DNA from 2 places in the Nesterenkonia sp. AN1 genome. Region 2 is predicted to be linked to the other one. Evidence: riboswitches for the same ligand, from Rfam matches in the RefSeq annotation. Region 2 holds a riboswitch; the other holds the start of a gene.

Region 1 (9,512 bases), on a different contig from region 2:
GAGGTCCAGGCGCTGCAACATGCTGACGGCCGGCAGGCGCTGGAGAACGGCGACGTGGACGCCTGGGCCGGACTGGATCCGATCATGGCCGGGGCTGAGGCCGAGGGCGCGCAGCTGCTCTACCGCAACGTCGACTTCAACACCTACTCGGTGATCAACGCCACCGGTGACTTCGTGGAGAACCACCCCGACGTCGCCCAGATCGTGGTCAACGTCTACGAGCAGGCTCGCGAATGGGCGAACGAGAACCCCGAGGGCACCGCCGAGATCCTCGCCGAGTATGCCGGGATCGAGCTGGAGATCGCCGAGGCGGTCATCACCGAGCGCACCAACTTCGAGGTGGACCCGGTGCCAGGCGATGACGTCTATGCCGCCATGGAGGCTGCCGGACCATTCTTCGTGGAGAACGGCGATGTGGACAGCCAGGAGGCGGTGGATGAGGCGCTGGATTCGCTGTTCTACACCGATTTCGCGGAGAACCGCGAGGCCACCGAGGCCGAGGGCACCGAGAACGCCGCAGACGAGGCAGATATCGAGGAGGAGGACGAGTGAGCAGCACCCTAGACACCCCCACGGCGGCAGCACCCGCAGACGGGCCCGGGGGCTCACCGCAGCGGCGCGCCCGGCGCGGACTGCCCGGCGGCGGACTGCTGATCGGCGCCGTCGTCCCGGTGCTGCTGCTGGCACTCTGGTGGCTGGTCACCGAGGTCACCGGCACCTTCACCGCCATCCAGCTGCCTGCCCCACAGGCGGTCCTGAGCGCCGGCGTCGGGCTCTTCGAGTCCGGGGACCTCTTCGAGCACATGGGGATCTCGCTGCAGCGGGTGCTGATCGGCTTCGGGATCGGTGCCGGGCTGGGGCTGGCGCTGGGCTCGCTGCTCGGGCTCTCCGCCATCGCAGACAAGCTGCTGAATCCCACCGTGGGAGCCTTCCGCGCCGTGCCCTCGCTGGCCTGGGTGCCGCTGCTGCTGCTCTGGGTCGGGATCGGTGAGGATTCGAAAGTGATCCTGATCGCGATCGGCGCATTCTTCCCGGTGTTCACCGCGATCCACTCCGCGCTGCGACACGTGGACGCGCAGCTGGTGGAAGCCGGCCGCGCCTTCGGGTTCCACGGACTTCGACTGCTGGGCACCGTCCAGCTGCCCGCCGTGGTGCCCAGCGTATTCTCCGGACTGCGTCTGGGCCTGGCCCAGGCCTGGCTGTTCCTGGTCGCCGCCGAGCTGCTCGCCGCCGCCGAGGGACTGGGCTTCCTGCTCACCGAATCGCAGAACAACGGTCGCACCGACCGGCTGCTGCTGGCCATCGTGCTGCTGGCGCTGCTGGGCAAGCTCACCGACACCCTGCTCGGGGTCCTCGAGCGCAAGGCGCTCAAGACCTGGGCCTAGCCGCTCCCCCACTCCCCCCCGACCGGGGCTTCCGCGTTCTGCCCGCTGCACCGACGGCGAGGCAGGACGCAGAGGCCCCGGTCTCGCATTACGAGCCGGGTCTCGCGCTGCGGGCCGGGTCAGCTCTTGCGGCGGAGCTGGAACTGCGAGGCGTGGTGCTCCTGCGGCAGGTGGTCACCGGCGCCGAAGAGCTTATTGCGCAGCGTGCCCGGGGTGTATTCGGTCTTATAGCGACCGAGCTTCTGCAGCTCGGGCACCACATGCTCGACCACGTCGATGAACGTGCCCGGAGTGATGTGATAAGCCAGGTTGAACCCGTCCACATCGGTCTCCTCCTGCCATTCGATGAGCTGCTGTGCGGCGCTCGGGCCGTCGCCGATGATCACCGGGCCGAAGCCGCCGACGCCGACCCACTCGGCCAGCTGACGGACCGTCCAGACCTCGTCCTCCCGGCCCGAGGCCTTCTGGAAGGTCTCCACGGTGGACTGGATGGCGTTGGACTTCACGTCACCGATCGGCTGGTCGAGATCGAACTGGCTCAGGTCGATGCCCATCCAGCCTGACATCAGCACCAGTCCGCCCTCGGCGTCGATGTACTGGGTGAGGTCCTCGTACTTGGCCTGGGCGGCGGCGTCGTCGGGACCGGTGACGATGGTCTGCATCGCGAAGATCCGCACCGAGTAGGGATCACGTCCGGCCTCGGCCACCGCCGCGCGGATCTTGGCCACGGAGGCCTTGGCCAGCTCCTTGGTGGGTGGGTTGATGAACACCGCCTCGGCGTGCTTGCCGGCGAAGGCGCGACCGCGGGTAGAGGCCCCGGCCTGGTAGATCACCGGGGTGCGCTGCGGGGAGGGCTCCACCACGCCGATGCCGGGGGTCTTGAAGAACTCCCCGTGGTGCTCGATCCGGTGGACCTTCGCCGGGTCGGTGAAGACCCCGGAGGCCTTGTCGGCGAGGACGGCGTCATCCTCCCAGGAGCCTTCGAGCAGCTTGTAGACGACGTCGAGGTACTCCTCGGCGTGGTCATAGCGGCGATCGTGCTCCATCTGATCGTCCTGGCCCATGTTCTGCGCGGCAGAGGGCAGATAGCCGGTGACCACGTTCCAGCCCACGCGGCCGCCGGTGAGGTGATCCAGGGTGCCCAGTCGCCGGGAGAACGGGTAGGGGTGCTCATAGGCGGTGCCGGCGGTGATGCCGAAGCCCAGGTTCTTCGTCACCGCTGCCATCGCTGAGACCAGCAGGAACGGATCCTGCAGCGGGATCTGCGCGCCAGAGCGCAGGGCTGCCTCCGGGTTCGAGCCGAAGACGTCGTAGGGGCCGAGCACGTCGGCGATGAAGAGGCCGTCGAAGAGCCCGCGCTCCAGGATCTGCGCCACCTCGGTCCAGTACCCGATGGTGTTGTAGTCCCGGGCGCGGTCTTCAGGGTGGCGCCACAGTCCCGGGGACTGATGCACCACGCAGTTCATGTCGAAGGCGTTGAAGAGGATCTCGCGCGTGCCTGACTCTGTGGTCGGGAAGGTCATTCGTTGGTCTCCTAGGACGTCGGGTCGGTGGTCTGGATCAGGTTCTGCACATCGGCGGCGGCGGACTCCCCCGCGGCATCGGGTTCGCCGACGCTCCACAGCCGCACCGGCTCGGTGCCGTTGACCCGGTGGTCTCCGGCGATCCGAGCCTTATAGACCCAGGGGTTGTGGCTGGTGACGGTGCGGGCGTTGCGCCAGTGCCGGTCCAGGCTTCGGGACTGGCTCACCCCGGAGGCGCCGAGGACATCGAAGATCCGGGTGACCGCCTCCAGCACGGGGCGGTGCAGCGCCACCTGGGCGCGTCCGGTGGCCAGCTCCACCGCATTGGCAGCCTCGATCTGGGCATCGCTGGCACTGCCTCGCTCGGCGAAGGCCGCATCCAGGCTCGCCGCGGTGGCGAGGACCTGCGCACGCGCCAGCGCCGCCACCGCATCCACCTCACCGACGGCCTGCAGCAGCTGCGGGTCGGTGCGCGGGGTGCGAGTGTTGGCGTGGGAGAAGGTCCGCGAGCGCTCATGCAGCAGCGCGGCCGCGTCACGGGCCGCGGCCTCGGCGACACCGGCAAGCACGATCAGCAGAAAGTGCTGGTACAGCGCGGTCTGATACGGGAAGCGGTCACTCAGCCCGCGCAGCTCGGCCTCCTCCACCACGCGTCGGTCAGCCGGGCGGTGCCTGATCCGGTGGTGCGCTGACCGAAGCCGTCCCAGTCGTCGTCGATCTCCACGCCTGGCTGGTCCCGGCGCACGAGTACCGCAAGCTCATTGCCGGCGGCATCCCGGGCGGTGACGTCGAGCCAGTCCGCGAAGATCGCACCCGTGGTGTAGTACTTCACCCCGTTGACCACGTGCCCGTGGGCGGTCTCGCTGACCACGGTGCCGGACTGGTGGAAGCCACCCTTCCCCGGCTCGGTCCAGGCGTTGCCGACCAGCTCTCCCGCCACCAGCCGCGCGAGCCAGCGCTGCACGACGGGCCCGGCCTCGGGCGCAGAACCTGGTGCGGCACCTGAGCGCCACAGCAGATCCTCCTGGACCGCGAAGTGGCCGCGCAGCACCTGCGGGATGTTGCTGTCCTGGGCTGCGAGCTCCACAAGGACCTCGGTGGTCTGAACCCAGTCCAGTCCGTGGCCCCCGGCCGACTCGGGCACCCGAAGCCGTCCGATGCCGCAGGAGACGAGCTCCCTGACCTCACTGCGGGCGAGTTCCCGGCTGCGCTCTCGGTCGAGCGCGGAGAGCCCCACGCGCTCGATGGCGTCGCGAAGAATCTGGGGCACAGGCAGTTGAATGTTCATTCTTTCCTCCATCGATTCTGGCGGTAGCACCCGGCATTCCCGGGTTGCTGCGACGTCTGCGGGCCAGATCCCTCGGTCGCTCTGGATGGTGATGACGCTAAATATAGAGTGCGCAAGGACTGATTCGTCAAGTTCACATGACGCCGCACGTCTGAACTCTGCCGCTGCTGCACACTGCCGGGCTGCGTCTGGCGGCGGAATGTCATGTGGCGTCTCACAGTGCGAGCGATTCTTGCTGGTCGGCGGGACCACGCGTAGCGTGGACCTGTAACCATCCCGAGCGGCTGAGAGATCTGGCTCAGAGACGCCGCAGCAACCCGGATACGCCGGGTGCTAACGCCAGGACCGATGGAGTTGATTCGCATGTCTGTCCCTGCACGCACCCTCGAGAACCCCACCGCAGCATCTCGCGTGGACTCCTTTGCGCTGCGCCATGCCCTGGCGCAGTTCCCGCAGGGGATCGTCGCGGTCGGCGCGGAGATCGACGGGACCCCCGAGGCGATCATCGCGTCCACCTTCACAGTGGGCGTCTCGCTGGAACCGCCCCTGGTCACCCTGGCGGTGCAGCACAATTCCTCCACCTGGCCGAAGCTCGAGCGCAGCGGCGGGGAACTGGGAATCTCGGTGCTCGGCCGCGATCAGAACGGGCTGTGCCGGCAGATCGCCTCGAAGGACCGCGCCAACCGCTTCACCGGGGTGGACTACCAGCTCCAGGGCTCGGCGCTGCTGCTCGAGGGCGTGCCGATGTGGCTGCGCACCCGGATCTATGACCAGGTCCGCGCCGGGGACCACGACATCATCGTGCTCGAGATCCTGGACCTGGGCTTCACCGAGGGTGCCGCCGGGCTGGTCTTCCACCAGCACGAGTTCAAGACCCTGGCCCCGTTGAGCTGACCCGAAGGACCCTTCTTGACCACCCACCCTCGCTCCACCGTGCCCGCAGACGCGAGCGTCCCGGAAGATCCGGCGCATCCCGCCGCCGTGCACACCTGGGCGGATCCGCAGGATGAGGACCAACGTCTGGCCTTCTGGTCCGACGCGGCGAACCTGCTGGACTGGTCCACCCCCTGGGAGACCACCCATTCCTGGACCCCGCCGAGCTCGGTGACCCGACGCGGCCCGAAGATCGGCTGGTACGAGGGCGGAACGCTCAACGCCGCGGTGAACTGCGTGGACCGCCATGTCGCCGCCGGACGCGGGGAGAAGATCGCGCTGCACTTCGAGGGCGAGCCGGGAGACCGCGCGGACGTCAGCTACGCCGAGCTGGGCCGGCGGGTCAACCAGGCGGCGAATGCGCTGAGCGCCATGGGGGTCACCCGTGGGGATCGCGTGGTGATCTATCTGCCGGTGCTGGTCGAGACCATCGTGGTCACCCTGGCCTGCGCCCGGATCGGCGCGGTGCACTCGCTGGTCTTCGGCGGCTTCTCCGCGGAGGCGCTGAAGTTCCGGGTCGAGGACACCGGTGCGAAGCTGCTGGTCACCACCGATGGTCAATACCGCCGCGGCAAGGCGGTGCCGGTGAAGGCCAATGCCGATGCCGCCGTCGCCGGGGCCACGGCCGAGCACGGCGGCAACCTCGAGCACGTCCTGGTGATCCGGCGCACCGGTTCGGTCGTGGAATGGACCCCGGGACGGGACCTCTGGTGGCATGACGTGGTGGAGACCGCCTCTGCCGAGCACATCCCGGAGTTCTTCGACGCCGAGAACGAGCTGTTCATCATGTACACCTCCGGGACCACCGGAAGGCCCAAGGGTCTGGTGCATACCACCGGCGGCTACCTCACCGGTGCGCTCTACAGCTACCTGCGGCTCTTCGCCCACCCCGATCCGGCCCGGCGCGAGAAGGACGTCCACTGGTGCACCGCCGACCTGGCCTGGGTCACCGCGCACACCTATGAGATCTACGGGCCGCTGGCCGCTGGTGCGACCCAGGTGATCTTCGAGGGCACCCCCAACACCCCGCACGAGGGCCGCCACTTCGAGATCATCGAACGCCATCACGTCACCACGTACTACACCGCCCCCACCCTGGTGCGCTCCCTGATGGGCTGGTTCCCGGAGGGGGTCCCGGCGCAGTACGACCTCTCCTCGGTCCGACTCGCAGGCACCGTGGGCGAGGCCGTCAACCCCGAGGCCTGGCACTGGATCCGCCGTGAGATCGGTCGAGACACCACCGACGACGCCGGCCGACCGGCGCTTCCGATGGTGGACACCTGGTGGCAGTCCGAATCCGGGTCCACGGTGCTCTCCCCGCGCCCGGAGGACGCTGGGCTCAAGCCGGGGGCCGCGACCCGCGAGCTGCCGGGCTGGGGCGCCGCCGTCGTGGACGAGGCCGGACACCCGGTGGCCGCCGGCACCCAGGGCAACATCGTGCTGACCCACACCGGGCCTTCGATGGCCCGGACCGTCTGGGGAGATCCTGAGCGGTACTTCACCTCCTATTGGGAGAAGTACGCCGATCGGGGCTGGTTCCTCGCCGGAGACGGTGCACGGAAGGATCAGGATGGGGACATCTGGATCCTGGGCCGCATCGATGACGTCATCAACATCTCCGGCCACCGGCTCTCGACCATCGAGATCGAATCCGCACTGATCGCGCACCCCGATGTGGTCGAGGCCGGGGTCTGCCCGGTGTTCGATGAGATGACCGGGCACGCCGCCGTCGCCTTCACCGTCCTGAGCACCGCCGCCCGCCAGCGGCTTCAGGCCGCCGGGGGTGAGGGAAGCCAGGCCGAGCGGGAGCTGCTCTCGGCGCTGCGCAGCCATGTGGGCGAGGTGATCGGCCCGGTGGCGAAACCCCGCACGGTGATCCCGGTGCCGGAGGTGCCCAAGACCCGCTCCGGGAAGATCATGCGCCGACTGCTGACCCAGCTCCATGACGGGCAGAGGCTGGGAGACACCACAAGCCTGCAGAATGAACCCTGTGTACCGAGGATCCAAGAGATCTGCCAACGGCGCGGGACCGCGCCGAGGAGAGAAGAGGTAGCTACATGAGCGATCGCCAGTTCGGCTTCCGCACCCGCGCCCTGCACGCCGGGGCCGTCCCCGATGCCGTCTACGGATCGCGTGCCGTGCCCATCCATCAGTCCACCTCCTTCGTGTTCAAGGACACCGACGACGCCGCGAACCTCTTCGCGCTGCAGAAGTACGGCAACATCTACTCTCGGATCGGCAACCCCACGGTCTCGGCGCTGGAGGAACGCGTCGCCTCGCTGGAGGGCGGCATCGGAGCGGTGGCCACCGCCTCCGGGATGAGCGCCGAGTTCCTGGTCTTCGCCGCACTCTGCGGCTCCGGGGACCACATCGTGGCCAGCTCGAAGCTCTACGGCGGCACGATCACCCAGCTCGACGTCACGCTGCGCCGCTTCGGGATCGAGACCACCTTCGTGGACTCGCTGGAGCCGGCGGACTACGAGGCCGCGATGCAGGAGAACACCAAGGTGGTCTATACCGAGGTCGTCGCGAACCCCAGCTCAGACATCGCTGACCTGCGCGGACTCTCCGAGGTCGCGCATCGGCACGGCGTACCCCTGGTGGTGGACTCCACGCTGACCACCCCGTATCTGATCCGGCCCTTCGAGCACGGCGCGGACATCGTGATCCATTCGGTCACCAAGTTCATGGGCGGTCACGGCACCACGCTGGGCGGGGTGATCGTGGAGTCCGGCGAGTTCCCCTGGGACAACGGCAACTTCCCGGCGATGACCGAACCGGTGGCCTCCTACGGCGGGCTCTCCTGGTGGGGCAACTTCGGCGAATACGGCTTCCTCACCAAGCTGCGTGCCGAGCAGCTGCGCGACATCGGGCCCTCGCTGGGCCCGCAGGCCGCATTCAACCTCATCCAGGGCATCGAGACCCTGCCGCAGCGGATCGATGAGCACGTGGCCAACGCCCAGAAGGTCGCGGAATGGCTCGAGGCCGATGACCGGGTGGACTACGTCAACTACGCCGGGCTGCCTTCCCACGCCGACCACGATCGGGCCAAAGAGATGCTGCCCAAGGGTGTGGGCTCAGTGTTCAGCTTCGGCATCCGCGGCGGCCGGGCCACCGGCGCCCGGTTCATCGAGTCCCTGCAGCTGGCCAGCCACCTTGCCAACGTCGGTGATGTGCGGACCCTGATCCTGCACCCGGGCTCCACCACCCACCAGCAGCTCTCCCCGGAGCAGATGGCCGCAGCCGGGATCCCGGAGGACCTGATCCGGATCTCAGTCGGCATCGAGGATGTCGATGACATCATCTGGGACCTGGACCAGGCGCTGAACACCGCAGTCGAAGGAGACAAGTGATGAGCGAACAGACCTTGCAGCACGACGACGAGGCCCAGGCCGAGCATCCCCATGGCCGCTGGGAGGCGCCGTCGCCCTCACGCCGACTCCAGCTGCTGCGCAGCGCCTCCTCGGTGGCGATCGTGGGCATGTCGGACAAGCCGGCTCGAGCCAGCTACTTTGTGGCGACCTACCTGTTGAGCTCCTCGAGCTACACGGTCTACTTCGTGAACCCCAGGCTCGAGGAGGTGCTGGGCCAGCCGGTCTACGCCTCGCTGAAGGACCTCCCCGAGGTGCCCGACATCGTGGACATCTTCCGCCGCCCAGACGACGTCCCGCAGATCGCCCAGGAGGCGGCCGAGATCGGCGCCAAGACGATCTGGGCCCAGCTGGGCATCGAGTCTGAGCAGGCCATGCAGCTGGCCCAGGACGCTGGGCTCAACGCAGTGCAGAACCGGTGCATCAAGATCGAGCACGGTCGCTTCCACGGCAACCTCCACCTGGCCGGCTTCAACACCGGGGTCATCTCTGCGAAGCGGCAGATCCTCGACCGTTGAGTGCGGCAGACACCGAGGGCGCGGCACTTCGAGACGCTGTCTCCTGGTGCTGCGCCCGCTCCCTCCGGTGCCTCAGCAGCCCGAAGAACACCGTGAACAGCGCAAAGCTGCCGAAGTGGTTGTAGTTGATGAACAGGAACTCTGTGGGTGAGGCGATCAGGAAGATCACCAGGACCATGAGCAGCCCGACCCCGGTGCGGGTGTCCGTGGTGCGGGCGAAGAGGTACGCCGCACCGGTGGTGTAGCCCAGCACCAGGATCAGCAGCCCCAGCCCCAGCAGCCCGAGGTCGACCGCGGTCTGGATATAGGAGTTGTGGAAATGCGCGATCTCGTAGTTCTCGAACTCGGGCACATACAGGCTGGGAATGGCGCCCTGCGCTGAGTTGAAATACCCGGTGAACCCCCAGCCGGTCACAGGCCGCTCGCCGATCGCGCGCACCCCCCATTCCCAGAGCACGGTGCGCCCGGTCAGGGTCGGATCTCGTCCGATCATC
Region 2 (9,512 bases):
GCCCGCAGGTGCCGGCGGAGCGGTCGGTGCCTCAGCGGAGAGAGCACTGGTCATGAGGGGGCCTTTCGGTATGGTCAGGCGGGGCAGAGGATGGTCGGTCAGACGACGCCGCCACCGCCGGGGAGTCGGTGGAGCGTCTGCAGGGCTGGGGGCGCCCCGCGGCGGGTGCGGCTAGGCCGTCGCCTCGGTGGTGTGGATGCCGCATTCGACCTTCCCGGATCCGGCCCAGCGGCCCGAGCGAGGATCCTCCCCCGGCGCCACCGGGAGGGTGCAGGGCTTGCACCCGATGGAGGGGTAGCCGTTGTCGAGCAGCGGGTTCACCGGCAGGCCGTTGCGCTGCGAATGCTCCACCAGGTCATCGAAGGTCCAGGTGGCCAGCGGGTTGACCTTGATCAGGCCATGCAGTTCGTCCCAGGTGACCAGGGGCGTGTCGACCCTGGTGGGTGCCTCGTCGCGGCGGACGCCGGTGAACCAGAGCCGGTAGCCGGTGAGCACCTCGCCCAGCGGGTCCATCTTGCGCATCCGGCAGCAGGCGGCCGGATCGGTCTTGAAGAGGTCCTTGCCGTGGACGCGGTCCTGCTCGGCCACGCTGAGCCGGGGCAGGACATCGACGACGGTGACGTCGAGCGCGCGAGCCACCTCATTGCGTGCAGCGATGGTCTCCACGAAGTGATATCCGGTCTCCAGGAACAGCACGTCCACACTGGGAAGCTGGTCGGCGACCAGGGCCGGCAGGACCGAGTCCTGCATGGAGCAGGCCACCGCGACCTCACGGGCGGAGAAGTTCTCGGCCACCCAGGCGATGACGTCCTCAGCGCGGGACTCCACGCCCAGCGCCTCAGCCCCGGATGCGGCGAGTTCTCGGGACGCGTCGGCGCTGGTGGTGAGGTCGGTGCTGGAACTGGCGGTTCTGGTCGAGCTGACGCTGCTGGTGGAGCGGCTGGTGCTCGGGGTCGGGTCCGTCATGAGACCGCCCCCTTCGCGGGTTCCTGCAGCTGCGGCTCTGGTTCCTCCAGCTGCAGCTGACCCTCCTCCACCCGGTGGGCCCAGGCTGCGAAGGACTCGCTGGAGCTGTCCCGGGTGCGCAGGTAGCGACGGATCAGCGCCTCGGTGTAGTCGACCAGCCCCTCCACGGTGACCTTCAGGCCGCGGACCGTCCGACCGAGCCCTGGATCCTCCCGATCGGAGGAGGCCAGCCCTCCGCCCAGGTGGACCTGGAAGCCGGGCGTCTTCTCGCCGTCGGGGTCGGGCAGCAGCTGTCCCTTAAGCCCGATGTCGGCGGTCTGAATGCGGGCGCAGGAGTTCGGGCAGCCGTTGATGTGCAGGGTGAGCCGCTCGGGAAGCTGATCGGCCACGTCCGCGAGCCGGATCTCCAGTGCGGAGATCGTCTTCTGGGCGGTGGTCTTGGTCTCCACGATCGCCAGCTTGCAGAACTCGATGCCAGTGCAGGCCATCGTGGATCGGCGGAAGACGGTGGGATCGGGGTCGAGACCCAGGTCGCTCAGCCCGGCCTTGACCGTGGCCAGGTTCTGCTCGGGCACGTCGAGCACCACGAGCTTCTGGTGCGGGGTGGTGCGCAGCCGGTGAGACCCGTTGGCCTCCAGCAGCTCGGCCAGCTTCACCAGCAGCTCCCCGTTGACCCGGCCGACGACGGGAGCGGCGCCGATGTAGTAGCGCCCGTCCTTCTGCCGGTGGACGCCTACGTGGTCCCCTGGGCGGCTCGGCGCGGGAGCAGGCAGCCCGTCCCGGAGCCGGTGGCCCAGGTATTCGTCCTCGACGACCTGCCGGAACTTCTCCGGGCCCCAGTCATTGAGCAGGAACTTCAGTCTGGCCTTCTGCCGCAGCCGTCGGTAGCCGTAGTCGCGGAAGACCTGGGTCACCGCGTGCCACACATCCGGCGCCTCGTCCTCGGTGGTGAAGACCCCGAGGCGTTCGGCGAGCCGGGGGTTGGTGGAGAGTCCCCCGCCGACCCAGACGTCGTAGCCCGGGCCGTGTTCGGGGTGGACGACGCCGACCAGGCCGAAGTCGTTGATCTCGTGGACCACGTCCTGGCTGGGGTGTCCGGTGATCGCGGTCTTGTACTTGCGTGGGAGGTTCGAGAGCGTGGAGTCCCCGATGTAGCGGCGGGCGATCTCGGCGATCACCGGAGAGGGGTCGATGATCTCTTCTGCGCAGATCCCAGCCACGGGAGAGCCCAGAATCACCCGCGGAACGTCTCCGCAGGCCTCCGTGGTGCCCAGGTCCACGGACTCGAGGCGGCGCCAGATCTCCGGGACGTCCTCGACCTGCACCCAGTGCAGCTGGATGTTCTGCCGGTCGGTCAGGTCCGCAGTGTTGCGGGCGAAGTCCACGGCGATCTGACCGACCACGCGCAGCTGCTCGGTGGTCAGTGCGCCGCCGTCGATCCGGACCCGGAGCATGAAGTACTTGTCGTCGACCTCCTCCGGGGGCAGCGAGTTGTGCGCACCGGCGGGGACTCCGGGGCGTCGCTGGGTGTAGAGGCCCCACCAGCGGAAGCGGCCGCGCAGGTCATCGGAGTGGATCGAGTCGAAGCCCTCCTTGGAGTAGACCTGTTCGATCCGCTCGCGGACGTTCAGGCCGTCGTCGGCCTGCTTGAGCTCCTCGTTGTGGTTCAGCGGGTCCTTGCCGTCGATCTTCCACTGGCCGTTAGGCCGTGGGGATGAACGGTCGGGCCGCCTGCTGGCGGCGGTCGTGGTAGCTGTATCGGTCGACAAAATGCCTCCATCGTTCCCGGCGTGAGCACCCGGCATGTGCATGCGGTTCCGGGTTGCTGCGGCGTCGTCGAGCCAGGTCTCTCAGCCGCTCTGGATGGTTGGTCGCCCTCGTGCGGTGCGATACTCCACACTAAAATACAAACCTGAACTTATCAAATATATGTGTCATTAAAGTTCATGGACGAAGAGTGGGGTGAACTGTGCGGTCTCCCCCGTGGACCCACTGGCCGAATCCTCCGGGGAAGAGCACCGGGTCGAAGCCCGCAGCGCTGAGCGCGAGCACCGCGTACGCGGAGTGGACTCCGGAGGCGCAGTAGCAGTAGACGGGGACCCCGGGCTTCACCCCGAGCTCCAGGTAGCACTGCTGCAGCTGGGCAGCCGGGAGCAGCCGTCCATGGTCGTCGACGTTCCCGGCGACCGGCGCGTTCAGCGCCCCCGGGATGCGCCCGTCACCGGCGTAGCGCTGGGCGGATCGGGCGTCGATCAGCTGCGCCTCGGATCCGAGGGCCGCGATCTCACCCAGGTCCGCGGTCTTCATCGCCCCGAACCTGATCTCCGCCTCCGTGGCCTCAGGCAGCTCGAAGCCCTCAGCGAGGGCATGCCCGGCCTGGACCCAGGCGCGCAGCGAGCCGTCGAGCACCCGCACATCGGCAAGGCCCGCATGGCGCAGCAGCCACCAGGCGCGCGCCGAGGAGAAGTTCTTCAGGTCGTCATAGACCACCACGGTGTCCTCCGGACCAATGCCCCAGCGGCGCACCGACTCCTGGAACGCGGCAGGGTCGGGCAGCGGATGCGCGCCATCCCCTGCGGGCCGGTCCGGGGTGCTGAGCTCGTATTCCAGGTCGACGAACACCGCACCCGGGATGTGCCCAGCCAGGTATTCGGGAAGGCCCTCCGGGCGGTCTTGCCGCCATCGGACATCGAGCAGCGTCAGCGGCGCACCGGTGCGCTGGAGGGCGCGGAGCTCCTCCACGGTGATGCTGACCTCGGGCAAGGTGGGCACGCCGGTCATGACGCCTCCTGCGGCTGGGGTGCGGAGGCCGGCACGGGCACGGCTTTGGAATACCGCTCCAGCACGAGGTCGACGAGCTGCGCCGGAGCCGTGGGGCGACCGGAAGCCAGCAGCGGCTCGGCGGTCAGGTCGGCGCCGGCCGATTCGAGCAGCGTCTGGAAGTAGCCCGGGGCCAGCAGATAGCTCGCCACCACCACGCGCCGCCCAGGGTGCTCGGCGCGGGCACGCGCCACCGCCGCGGTGACGCTGGGCTGCGCGAAGGAGAGATAGGACTCGTGGACCTCGACTCCGAGATGGCTCCCGAGCATCGCGGCGGCGGTCTCGCAGTCGCGGACCGCCGAGCCGTCGGAGGAGCCTGCCGCGCCGAGGATGATGATGTCCCGGTCGGGATCGGCGCCGATCTCCCCCAGCCGATGAGCCAGCAGCTCGGTCAGTCGACCATCGGGGCCGAGCGCGCGGCACAGCGTGGCCGGTCGGGTGAGGTTCTGCATCGCCTCGCGCAGATCCACGTTGACGTGGAACCCGGTGGAGAGCAGCAGCGGCACGATGGTCGCACCCATGCCCGCAGGAAGGCTGCCCAGGGTGGCGTCAACGTCGGGCTGCTGCACGTCGACGTGGCCGAGTCGCACGGTGGGCGGGCTCGCCGGTGGAATCCCTGGCGAAGTCTTGGGCGGGGTCTCGGAAGAAACGTCCGGTGGAGTCTCGGATGGACTCGCAGGTGACCCTGGGGCGTGGAGCCGGTGGGCGACGTCGTCGATGAGCTGACGCACCACGGCCTGGCCGCGCTTCGATGAGGTGCCGTGGGAAATGCCTACGAGCGCTGTTGTCTGTGTTCGCATAGGTGCACAGTAGTGGCCGACACCAGAGGGTGCACCATTATGAACATTGATATGAACGTTTATTTCCTGGTGCGCCGGTCAGCGCGGTGTGAGCAGCGCCGCGGCTAGCCCCGGCCCTCGGCGAATCCGGTGAAGCGGTGCGCCACCGCGGCTCCCCCGTCGGGCTCGGTGGTGACCACCATGATCGTGTCGTCTCCGGCGATGCAGCCCAGTACCTCTGGGATCCCGGCGTGGTCCACCGCGCTGGCCAGGAACTGGGCGGCTCCGGGCGGAGTGCGCAGGATGACCAGGTTCGCGCTGGGCTCGGCAGAGACCAAGAGGTCCTTGCACAGCGCGATCAGCCGCGCCGTCGTCGTCGCGTCGGTCTGGTCGGCCTGCAGCTCACGGTCATGTCCGTCGGAGGGCACCGCATAGATCAGCGCACCCTGGGCGCCGCGCACCCGGGCGGCGCCGATCTCCACCAGGTCCCGCGAGAGCGTCCCCTGGGTCACCGTGACCCCGGCGTCGGCGAGGCGTTCGGCCAGCTCAGCCTGGGACCGGACCTGGGAGCGGGAGATCAGCTCACGGATCTTCGCGTGCCGCGCGGTCTTGGTGGTCGGTGCCATCTCAGCGTTCCCCTGCCCGGACCAGTTCCGCGGTCTGCGCGTCGGCGAGCCCGGAGCGCACCAACAGCCAGGCCATCAGCGCCTTCTGCGCGTGCAGCCGGTTCTCCGCCTCATCCCAGACCACCGACTGCGCCCCGTCGAGGACCTCGGCGCTGATCTCGACTCCGCGGTAGGCCGGAAGGCAGTGCAGGACGACGGCGCCCGGGTCGGCATGCGCCATGGCCGCCGCGTCGACCCGGTAGTCCCCGAAGAGCTCGAGTCGCTGCTGCTTCTCCTCCTCCTGTCCCATCGAGACCCAGGTATCGGTGGCCACCGCCTCGGCGCCGGCCAGCGCCTGGACCGGATCGGTGGTGATCAGCACCTTGGCCCCGGTCTGCTCGGCGCGGGCCTGGGCGGCGTCGATGATGCGCTGCTCAGGCAGGTAGCCGGCGGGGCCGGCGATGCGGACATCCATGCCGGCGTTGACCCCGGCGAGCAGATAGGAGTTGGCCATGTTGTTCGCCGCGTCGCCCAGGTAGGCCAGGGAGCGACCCTGTGTGCCGCCGAGATGTTCGCGCAGGGTCAGCAGATCCGCGAGCAGCTGGCAGGGGTGGTAGTCGTCGGAGAGTGCGTTGATCACCGGGACCGCGCTGTGCGCCGCCATCTCCTGAAGCCCGGACTGGGCAAAGGTGCGCCAGATGATCAGGCTGACCATCCGGTCCAGCACTCGGGCGGTGTCGGCGATGGTCTCCTTATGGCCGAGCTGGGACTCCCCGGGGTTCACCACCAGCGGGGTGCCGCCGAGCGCGGAGATCCCGGCCACGAAGGAGAACCGGGTCCGGGTGGAGGTCTTGTCGAAGAAGACCGCGGCGGTCTGGGGCCCGGCCAGGGCCTTGATCGCGTAGGGGTGGGCCTTCATATGCGCCGCGAGGGTCAGCACCTGGTCCAGTTCGGCGGGGCTGAGGTCCAGGTCGGTGAGGAAGTGGCGGACGGTCATGAGGTGCTCCTGCGGTGGATCTCGGGAAGGGCATCGACGAACTGCTGGATCTGCTCCGTGGTGATGATCAGCGGCGGGGCCAGGCGCAGCGTGGACGGGCCGGTGGCGTTGATGATGAAACCCGCCTCCAGGGCCGCGGCGACCATGGCAGGCGCCAGCGCCTGACCGGCGGCGGCCTCCAGGTCGAAGCCGATCAGCAGCCCATGGGCTCGGACCTCGGTGACGAAGTCGAGCTCGGCGAGCCGGGCGGCCGCGTAGGCGCTGACCTCCCGGACCTGATCCAGCAGGTCGGTGGATTCGATCACGTGCAGCGTGGCCAGCGCGGCGGCGGTGGCCGCAGGGTTGCCGCCGAAGGTGGTCCCGTGCTGGCCGGGGTTCAGCAGCGTGCTGGCGTGTTCCCCGAAGGTGAGCATCGCCCCGATCGGGAACCCACCGCCGAGGCCTTTGGCCAGGGTCATCGCGTCCGGGATCACCGGGGAGGAGTCTGACAGGGAGGAGTCTGACGGGGCGGAGGCGAACCATGAGCCGGTGCGGCCGATGCCGGTCTGCACCTCATCGAAGATCAACAGCGCCCCGGCGGCGCGGGTGATCTCCCGGGCGGCCTGCAGGTATCCGGCCGGGTGGCCGTGGACACCGGCTTCACCCTGGACGGGTTCGATGATCACCGCAGCCACGGTCTCATCCACCGCGGCGCGCAGCGCCTCGGCATCCCCGGCGGGCACCCATTCCACGCCGCCGGGCAGCGGTTCGAAGGGTTCCCGGTAGCTGGGCTTGTGCGTCATCGCCAGTGCGCCCATGGTGCGTCCGTGGAAGCCGTGCTCCAGGGCGATGATCCGCGGCCGGTCCTGGCCGCCGTGGCGGCGTGCCAGCTTGAACGCGGCCTCATTGGCCTCGGTGCCGGAGTTGGTGAAGAACGCCTTAGAGCCGGTGGGGGCCTGGGCCAGGTGCAGCAGCTTCTCGGCCAGCGCGATCTGGGTCGGGCTGGTGAAGAAGTTCGAGATGTGTCCCAGGGTGCTCAGCTGGGATGAGACCACGCTGGTGATCAGCGGGTGGGCGTGGCCCAGCGCGTTGACCGCGATCCCGCCGAGCAGGTCCAGGTACTCCCGGCCGTCGGCGTCCCATACCGTGGCGCCGGAGCCGCGGACCAGGACGCGCTGCGGAGTGCCGAAGACCCCGAGCAGCGACGCGGTGTAGCGCGCCAGCAGCGCCTCACCGGGTTCCGCCGCGAGCGCCGCACTGTTGAGATCGGCGCTGGTGAGATCCGCGCTGTTCAGGTCAGCGCTGGTGAGGTCAGCGCTGTTCAGATCAGCGCTGTTCAGGTCAGCGGCCTGAGCCTCGGGGGTGTTCTGGGCATTCATGCGGCCTCCCCATCGGGAACGATCTGGGTGCCGACGCCCTCGGTGGTGACGATCTCCAACAGCATCGAGTGCGGTGCCCGGCCGTCGACCACATGGGCGCGTGGGACCCCGGCCTCCACGGCCTTCAGCGCCGCGGTCATCTTCGGGATCATGCCGGATTCCAGGCTGGGCAGCATCGCCCGCAGGTCGCTGGCGCTCAGCGAGGAGATCAGCGAGGACTTGTCCGGCCAGTTGGCGTAGAGGCCCTCCACATCGGTGAGCATCACCAGTTTGGCCGCGCCCAGAGCCGAGGCGACGGCGGCGGCGGCGAGATCGGCGTTGACGTTGAGCACCTCGCCGGTGGGGGTGGCGTCGGCGGCGGTGGAGTCGAACTCCGGGGCGATGGTGGAGATCACCGGGATCCGCCCAGCGTCGAGCAGGTCGGTGATCGCGTCGGGGTTGACCCCGCTGACCTCGCCGACCAGTCCGAGGTCCACGGTCTCGCCGTCGATCTCCACGGTGGTGCGGGTGGCACGCAGCAGCGCGGCGTCCTCCCCGGAAAGGCCCACCGCGTAGGGGCCGTGGCTGTTGATCAGGCCGATCAGCTCGCGGCCGACCTGCCCGGTGAGCACCATCCGGACCACATCCATGGCCTCGGGGGTGGTCACCCGCTGTCCGGCGCGAAACTCGGATTCGATGCCCAGGGTCTGGAGCATCGCGTTGATCTGAGGCCCTCCCCCGTGCACCACCACCGGGTTGACCCCGACGTGGCGCAGGAAGACCACGTCCTCGGCGAAGGCGCGGCGCAGCTCGTCGTTGATCATGGCGTTGCCGCCGTACTTGATCACGATGGTCTCTCCGGCGAACTTCTGGATCCAGGGCAGCGCCTCGACCAGGACGGAGGCCTTCTCACCGGCGGAGCTCAGGCTCCCGGCGTCGCGGGGTTTCATGCTGGAGGTCATCGGGTCCTTCTTCAGCTGGAGTAGGCAGAGTTCTCATGCACATAGTCATGGGTCAGGTCATTGGTGAGGATCGTGGCCTCGGCGGCGCCGGCCTTCAGATCTATGACCACCTTCACGTGGCGCCCGCGCAGGTCCACCAGTTCGCGGTCCTCCCCGATCCCTCCGGCGCGACAGATCCACACCCCGTTGACGCTGACGTCGATGGTGGAGGGGTCGAAGTCCACGTCGGTGGTCCCGACGGCGGAGAGGATCCGGCCCCAGTTGGGGTCCTGGCCGAAGATCGCGGTCTTGAACAGGTTGGAGCGGGCCACGGAGCGGCCTGCGGTCTCGGCCTGCTCTTCGGTCGCGGCGTTGATCGTGGAGATCGCGATCTCGTGGTGAGCGCCCTCGGCGTCGGCGATGAGCTGGGTCGCGAGGTCCTGGCACACCTGGTTCAGCGCCGCCTGGAACTCCGCCAGGTCCACTCCGGAGGGGTCGGCCTGCGGATGCGCCCCGGAGGCCATCGCGATCACGGTGTCGTTGGTGGACATGCAGCCATCGGAGTCGGCGCGGTTGAAGCTGAGCCGGACGGCCTCGCGCAGCGCGGCGTCGAGGTCGGGCGCCGCGATGACCGCGTCGGTGGTGACCACCGAGAGCATCGTGGCCATCCCGGGGGCGAGCATGCCGGCACCCTTGGCCATCCCGCCGATGGTGAACTCCGCACCGGTCGCGGTGGAGACCTTCATGACCGAGTCTGTGGTCATGATCGCCTGCGCCGCCCGCGCTCCGGCGGCCTCGGCCGGTTCCAGCTGCGCTACGGCGGCGCTGATCCCCTCAAGCAGCGCGGGCATGTCCAGGCGCACGCCGATGAGTCCGGTGGAGCAGACCAGCACGTCCCCGGCGGAGATGTCCGCGCCGGCGGCCTGGAGCTTCGCGGCCACGACCTCGGCGCTCTGGTGGGTGTCGGCGAAGCCCTGGGGCCCGGTGCAGGCATTGGCTCCGCCGGAGTTCAGCACCACCGCATCGGCGCGCCCGTCGGCGATGGCCTGCTGGGACCAGAGCACCGG

What was found. Region 2 has a riboswitch for S-adenosylmethionine ahead of BG28_RS12680 (nitrite/sulfite reductase). Riboswitches for the same ligand answer to the same signal wherever they lie in the genome.
Region 1: another riboswitch for S-adenosylmethionine. It lies ahead of BG28_RS15790 (acyl-CoA dehydrogenase family protein); the one in region 2 lies ahead of BG28_RS12680 (nitrite/sulfite reductase).

Annotation. Positions count from the first base shown of each region.
Region 1 covers NZ_JEMO01000006.1:180,319-189,830, forward strand. The annotation lists gene BG28_RS04720 (aliphatic sulfonate ABC transporter substrate-binding protein) at 1-552, shown strand, start outside; gene BG28_RS04725 (ABC transporter permease) at 549-1,385, shown strand; gene BG28_RS04730 (LLM class flavin-dependent oxidoreductase) at 1,505-2,908, opposite strand; gene BG28_RS15785 (hypothetical protein) at 2,920-3,558, opposite strand; gene BG28_RS15790 (acyl-CoA dehydrogenase family protein) at 3,528-4,196, opposite strand; SAM riboswitch class I at 4,202-4,288, opposite strand; SAM riboswitch class I at 4,465-4,551, shown strand; gene BG28_RS04740 (flavin reductase family protein) at 4,560-5,090, shown strand; gene acs (acetate--CoA ligase) at 5,106-7,190, shown strand; gene BG28_RS04750 (O-acetylhomoserine aminocarboxypropyltransferase/cysteine synthase family protein) at 7,187-8,482, shown strand; gene BG28_RS04755 (CoA-binding protein) at 8,482-9,018, shown strand; gene BG28_RS04760 (O-antigen ligase) at 8,984-9,512, opposite strand, start outside.
Region 2 covers NZ_JEMO01000024.1:36,791-46,302, forward strand. The annotation lists gene cysD (sulfate adenylyltransferase subunit CysD) at 1-54, opposite strand, end outside; gene BG28_RS12675 (phosphoadenylyl-sulfate reductase) at 172-966, opposite strand; gene BG28_RS12680 (nitrite/sulfite reductase) at 963-2,735, opposite strand; SAM riboswitch class I at 2,740-2,836, opposite strand; gene BG28_RS12685 (sulfurtransferase) at 2,911-3,747, opposite strand; gene BG28_RS12690 (sirohydrochlorin chelatase) at 3,744-4,586, opposite strand; gene BG28_RS12695 (arginine repressor) at 4,691-5,191, opposite strand; gene argF (ornithine carbamoyltransferase) at 5,193-6,167, opposite strand; gene BG28_RS12705 (acetylornithine transaminase) at 6,164-7,525, opposite strand; gene argB (acetylglutamate kinase) at 7,522-8,466, opposite strand; gene argJ (bifunctional glutamate N-acetyltransferase/amino-acid acetyltransferase ArgJ) at 8,478-9,512, opposite strand, start outside.